Regions from separate parts of the Kitasatospora sp. NPDC058218 genome, predicted to be linked through region 1. Evidence: riboswitches for the same ligand, from Rfam matches in the RefSeq annotation. Region 1 holds a riboswitch; the other holds the start of a gene.
The links. Region 1 has a riboswitch for cobalamin ahead of metE (5-methyltetrahydropteroyltriglutamate--homocysteine S-methyltransferase). Riboswitches for the same ligand answer to the same signal wherever they lie in the genome.

Region 2: it holds a riboswitch for cobalamin, as region 1 does, so the genes downstream of both, ACFVYI_RS28525 (cobalamin biosynthesis protein) here and metE (5-methyltetrahydropteroyltriglutamate--homocysteine S-methyltransferase) in region 1, are expected to answer to the same signal.

What each region holds. Positions count from the first base shown of each region.
Region 1 is NZ_JBHVWC010000006.1:32,607-35,902, reverse strand. It holds gene ACFVYI_RS05175 (short-chain fatty acyl-CoA regulator family protein) at 27-1,445, shown strand; cobalamin riboswitch at 1,552-1,774, shown strand; gene metE (5-methyltetrahydropteroyltriglutamate--homocysteine S-methyltransferase) at 1,912-3,296, shown strand, end outside.
Region 2 is NZ_JBHVWC010000050.1:18,298-21,593, reverse strand. It holds gene ACFVYI_RS28530 (cobyric acid synthase) at 1-1,112, opposite strand, end outside; gene ACFVYI_RS28525 (cobalamin biosynthesis protein) at 1,109-2,080, opposite strand; cobalamin riboswitch at 2,176-2,339, opposite strand; gene ACFVYI_RS28520 (transcriptional regulator) at 2,580-3,293, shown strand.

The sequences.
Region 1 (3,296 bases):
GGTCGAGGGCAAGGGGAGACGACCGGATGGGAAGGACCTTCGCCGGCGCGCGGCTGCGCCGGCTGCGCGAGGACCGCGGGCTCAGCCAGGCCGCGCTCGCCCGGCTGCTCGAACTGTCCCCCAGCTACCTCAACCAGCTGGAGCACGACGCCCGCCCGCTCACCGTCCCGGTGCTGCTGCGCCTCACCGAGGCCTTCGGCGTCGACGCCGGGTACTTCGCGCCGCCGGACACCGCCCGGCTCACCGCCGAGCTGCGCGACTCGCTCGGCGAGGAGCTCACCGCCGGCCGCCTCACCCCGGGCGACCTGGACGACCTCGCCGCCCGACTGCCCGCCGTGGCCCGGGTACTGATGGACCTGGGCCGCGGCCGCCGGGCCGCCGCCGAGCAGCTCGCCGTCCTCACCGGGGACCGCGGCCCGGTCGCCGACACGGCCCGCACACCGCACGAGCTGGTCCGCGAGTTCTTCTACCGCCGCCGCAACTACGTCCATGAACTCGACATCGCCGCAGAGGAGTTGGCCGAAGGGATCGGGCTGAGGCGGGGCGGGGTCAGGACGGTCCTCGCCGAGCGGCTCGCGGCCGCGCACCACGTCCGGCTGGCCACCGGGGGAGAGAGCCTGCACACGTACGACCCGGCCGGCCGGGTGCTGCGGCTCTCCGACCGGCTGCGCCCCGGCCAGCAGGCGTTCCGGATGGCCACCCAGCTGGCCTACCTGGAACACGACGCCCTGCTCGGTGAACTCGCTGCCCAGGACAGCGCACCGGGGTCGACCGCGTGGTCACTGACCCGGATCGGCCTGGCCAACTACTTCGCCGCCGCGCTCGTCCTGCCCTACCGGGTCTTCCACGCCGAGGCGGAGGCGGCGCGCTACGACATCGAGCACCTCGCCGACCACTTCGGACTCGGCTACGAGACGGTCTGCCACCGGCTCAGCACGCTCCAGCGGCCCCGGCTGCGCGGGGTGCCGTTCTCCTTCGTCCGGGTCGACCGGGCCGGCAACGTCTCCAAGCGCCAGTCCGCGACCGACTTCCACTTCTCCCGCACCGGCGGCACCTGCCCGCTCTGGAACGTCTACGAGGCCTTCGCCGCCCCCGGCCGGGTGCACGTCCAGGTCGCCGCGATGCCCGACGGGCGGCGCTACCTCTGGACCGCCCGGGCGGTGTCCCGCTCACCGGGTGGCTGGGGGCGGCCGGGCAAGACCTTCGCCATCGGCCTGGGCTGCGAACTGCGGCACGCCGGGCGGCTGGTGTACTCCGCCGGTCTCGACCTCGGGGACGAGGCGGCCGCGACCCCGATCGGTCTCGGCTGCAAGGTGTGCGAACGCCCGGCCTGCCCGCAGCGGGCCGCGCCCGCGGTCGGCCTCCCGCTGGCGGTCGACGAGCACACCAGCACCTTCGTGCCCTACCCCGTCCGGGTCGAACCGGCGGCCCGGCCGGGCGACTGAGCGGGGCCGGGGGCCGTCCGGGCCGCTCCGACGGTGCGGTCCGGGCGCTGCCCACGCCACCATCCGCGATCCGGACAATCGCTGACGCGGCGCCGTCGATGGGCCTAGGGTGGGCGGTGCAGTCGGTTCGCCATGTCCTCCAGCCATGGCGTCGCAAGAGGGAACCCGGTGGGAATCCGGGACTGCCCCGCAGCGGTGAGTGGGAACGACCGCCGTCACATGCACTGGGCCCAGACGGGCCCGGGAAGCGACGGCCAGTAGGTGTCCGCCTCGATCAGAGGTGGACGTGCCCGCGAGTCCGAAGACCTGCCACTGCCCGCGTGCACCCCGCACGCGGTGATCTCGGTGACCTCGAGGGCGGGTCGGCGGAGCGGGCGGGCCCATCCTGGTGCCGTGCCCCCACTGTCGTACCTCCACGCCGTCGTGCTCTCCCGGGATCGCAGCGCGACTCGCGAAGGAGAGTTCCGTGTCACCGAGTTCCACCACCCCCCAGGCCACCGTGTACGGCTACCCGAGGCAGGGTGCCAACCGGGAGCTGAAGAAGGCCGTCGAGGGGTACTGGGCCGGCCGCGTCACCGCCGCCGCCCTGCACGCCACCGCCGCCGGACTGCGCCGTGAGAACTGGCGCCGGCTGACCGAGGCGGGCGTCACCGAAGTCCCCACCGGCGACTTCTCGCTCTACGACCACGTGCTGGACACCACGGTCGCGGTCGGCGCGATCCCGGCCCGCCACCGCGCCGCCGTCGAGGCCGACCCGCTGGACGGGTACTTCGCCATGGCCCGCGGCACCCAGGACGTCGCGCCGCTGGAGATGACCAAGTGGTTCGACACCAACTACCACTACCTGGTGCCCGAGTTGGGCCCGGGCACGGTGTTCGCGGCCAACTCCGCCAAGCCGGTCGCCGAACTGCGCGAGGCCCTCGAACAGGGCCACCGCGGCCGGCCGGTGCTGGTCGGGCCGCTGACCTACCTGCTGCTCGCCAAGCCCGCCCCCGGCGTGGCCGCCGACTTCGAGCCGGTCACCCTGCTGGACCGGCTGCTGCCCGTCTACGCCGAACTCCTCGCCGACCTGCGCGCCGCGGGCGCCGAGTGGGTCCAGCTCGACGAGCCGGCCCTGGTCCAGGACCGCACCCCGGCCGAGCTGAACGCCGCCGCCCGCGTCTACCGCGAGCTGGGGGCGCTCACCGACCGGCCGAGCATCCTGGTCGCGACCTACTTCGACCGCCTCGGCGAGGCCCTCCCCGTCCTGGCCAAGGCCCCGATCGAGGGCGTCGGCCTGGACTTCACCGGCCCGGGCGCCGCCAACCTGGACGACCTCGCCGCCGTCGGCGGCCTGCCCGGCAAGCGCCTGGTCGCGGGCGTGGTGGACGGCCGCAACATCTGGATCAACAACCTGGAGAAGTCCCTCGCCACCCTGGGCACGCTGCTCGGCCTGGCCGGCCGGGTGGACGTCGCGCCGTCCAGCTCGCTCCTGCACGTGCCGCTCGACGCCGACGCCGAGCGCGACCTCGACCCGCAGGTCGCCCGCTGGCTCGCCTTCGCCCGCCAGAAGACCGAGGAGATCACCGTCCTCGCCCGCGGCCTGCGCGAGGGAGTGGACACCATCGCGGCCCAACTGGCCGCCAACCGCGCGGACCTGGCCTCCCGCGCCGCGTCCGCGCTGACCCACGACCCGGCCGTCCGGGCCCGGGTCGCCGCCACCACCCCCGAGGACGCCCGCCGCGCCCAGGCCTACCCGGAGCGCGCCGTGGCGCAGCGGGCCCGGCTGAACCTGCCGCTGCTGCCGACCACCACCATCGGCTCCTTCCCGCAGACCGCCGAGCTGCGCGTCGCCCGGGCGGACCTGAGGGC
Region 2 (3,296 bases), on a different contig from region 1:
AACCGGACGTGCGTGGGCAGCAGGGCCAGGCCGTCGACGGCGCCGGCCCGGGACTCGACCTCGTCGTGGATGGCGCGCGCCAGCATCTGGTAGCCGCCGCAGACGCCGAGGACCGGCAGCCCGGCCGCGGCCCGGGCCCGCAGGGCCGGCTCCAGGCCGCGCTCGCGCAGCCAGGCCAGGTCGGCCACGGTGGCCCGGGTGCCGGGCAGGATCACCAGGTCGGCGTCGGCCAGCTCCTCGGGCCGGGTGGCCCAGCGGACCAGCACCCCGGGCTCCTGGGCCAGCGCGTCCACGTCGGTGAAGTTGGAGAGCCGGGGGAAGCGCACCACGGCGACCCGCAGCACGTCGGCGCCGAGCGGCCCGCGGCCCTCGGTGCGGTCCACCACGGTGGTGAGGTCCAGCGAGTCCTCGGCGTCCAGCCAGAGCCCGGACAGCATCGGCAGGGTGCCCAGCACCGGACGGCCGGTCAGCTCGCGCAGCATCCGCAGCCCGGGTGCCAGCAGCCGCGCGTCGCCGCGGAACTTGTTGACGAACCAGCCCGCCACGTGCCGCTGGTCCTCCTCCGACAGCAGGGCCAGCGTCCCGTACATCGCCGCGAAGACGCCGCCGCGGTCGATGTCGCCGACCACCACGACCGGCAGGGCGGCGGCGGTGGCCAGGCCCATGTTGGCGATGTCCCGGTCGCGCAGGTTGATCTCGGCGGGCGATCCGGCGCCCTCGCAGACCACCACGTCGTAGCGGCGGCGCAGGTCGGCCAGGCACTCCAGGGCCCGCTCCAGCAGGACGGGCTTGCGCTCGCGGTAGTCCAGCGCGCCGACCTCGGCGACCGCGCGGCCGAGCAGCACCACCTGGCTGCGGCCGTCCGCGCCGGGCTTGAGCAGCACCGGGTTCATCGCCGCCTCGGGCTCCACCCGGGCCGCCTGGGCCTGCATCGCCTGGGCGCGGCCGATCTCGGCGCCGTCGGCGGTGACGAAGGAGTTCAGCGACATGTTCTGCGCCTTGAACGGCGCCACGGCGACGCCCTGTCGGGCCAGCCAGCGGCAGATGCCCGCGGTGACCACGCTCTTGCCGGCGTCCGAGGTCGTCCCGGCGACCAGCAGTGCGTTGCTCATGCGCTCCCCCTTCTCATCCCCGCCTTGAGTGCCTGCACGACGGCGTGCCCGGCGACGGTCGTACCCAGTGCGAGCAGTCCCACCCGGCGGGAGAGCCGGCAGGCGCGCTCGATGTCGTCCACCGTCACCGGCCGCAGCTCGCCGCCCAGCACCGGCCGGTGCTCGACCCGGGAGCCGTACTGCAGGGTGCCGCCGAGGCGCACGCCGACGGCGCCGGCGAACGCCGACTCGGCCTGACCCGCGTTGGGGCTGGGGTGGGCGGAGCCGTCCCGGCGCCAGACCCGCCAGGCCGTCCGGGGCTCGGGCGCGGCGGCGACCGTCAGCAGCGCGGTCAGCCGCGCGCCCGGCCAGCCCGCCACGTCGTCCAGCCGGGCCGAGGCCCAGCCGAACCGGGCGTGCCGCGGCGAGCGGTGGCCGACCATCGCGTCCAGGGTGTTGACCGCGCGGAACGCCAGCAGCCCGGGCGCCCCCGCGAGGGCGCCCCAGACGAGCGCGTTGACCACGGCGTCGGCGGTGTTCTCGGCGACCGACTCGACCACCGCGCGGGCGATCTGCTGCTCGTCGAGCGCGCTCGGGTCGCGGCCGCACAGGTGCGGCAGCCGCCCGCGCGCCGCCGCGAGGTCGTGCGCGGCGAGCGAGCGTCCGATCGTGCGGGCCTCACGGGTGAGCGAGGTGCCGCCGAGCACCGTCCAGGTCGCGGCCGCGGTCAGCGCGGCCCGCCCGAGCGGTCGGCGGCCCAGGGTGCGGTCGGCGGCCACCGCACCGGCCGCGACGGCGCCCACGCAGAGTGCGGTGAACACGGTGCCGACGGCGCGGTCGTCGCGGTGGATCCGGCGCTCCAGGCGGCCGGCCGCGCTGCCGAAGAGGGCCACCGGGTGGCCGCGGCGCGGGTCGGCGAAGCGGGCGTCGGCGAGGTACCCGGCGGCGGCGCCCAGCGCATGGGCGGCGGCGCGGGTCAGCGGGCGCACGGCGGACAGCAGAGGGCTCGGAAGGTCGGGGCAGCCTGCATCGCGTGCGTGTCCTCACTCAGGGTCCGCGCCCTGGATCGACGTACCGGGGGCGAGAGTCTCCTGGCTTCCGGGGCGAACGCACTCCCGGGCCTTCCGGCGGCTCGTGACGGCCCGCCGCGATGGGCCCCCTCCGGTGCCGCGACGGGCAAGGAGGGACTCCGAGTGCGCTCCCCGGTGACAGTGGCGGGACCGCGCCGGACTCGCACCGGCTTCCTCTGCATGCCTCCGTTTGGCTGAAGGATCCCATCACGCGGCCGAACCGTGCGTCAACCAAGGTCACGGAGGGGTTGGTCACAGCGCCGCCGGGTTTCCCGGCCCCGTCGCTACCTCCGATCGGCACCCCCCGCAGGGGCATGACAGCCTGTGGGATCGTCCAGTCGCCTGGAGGAGCCTCCAGGCCCGCTTCGTGTGTTCGGCGGCTGGGTGGCGGCCGAACCACCCCCTACCGTCTGGTCCCATGCGACGCAGACAGCCACCCGCCCTGCCTCCGGTGCCCTTCTCGCCCGCGGCCGCCCGCGCGCACCGCGCCGGCCTCGGCCTGACCCCCGAGCAGGTGGTCGAGGGCATGGCCGCGCACGGCGTCCGGCTGCTGCCCGCCCACGTCCTCGGCTGGGAGAGCGGTGAGCTGCGCCCCACCGAGGAGGAGTTCATCGCGCTGGCCCGGGCGCTCTGGTGCCCGCCGGCCCAGCTGATGGGCGTCCGCCCGGCCCTGCTGCGGGACTTCCGGGTCGCCCGGGAGCTCAACCAGGAGAGCGCGGCCCACCGGATCGGCGTCACCCCGCGGCAGTACCAGCAGGCCGAGGCGACCGGTCAGTGGGACGGCGACCAGGCGCAGACGTACGCGCTGGCCCAGGCGCTCGGCCTGACACTGCGCGAGCTGGTCGCGGTGACGGGCCGGGGCGAGGAGCTGGACCGGCGGCTGCGGCAGACCGTGGACGGCCGCTGGCAGGCGCACGTCCGGGCGATCGGCCGGATCGTGCCGGTGCGCGAGGACGACCTCGCCACCGTGCTGGCGGTGCTCCAGAACGAGCATCAGGTCTTCTCGCACTGGGGCGCCGGCAGCTGGGGCTCCCCGGCCCCGGCGGCGAGTGCCCCCGGGGCGCTGGCCCGGCCGCTCGGCGAGCGGTTCTGGGAGCTGCTGGGGCGGCTGGAGACGGAGATCCCGGTCTGACGG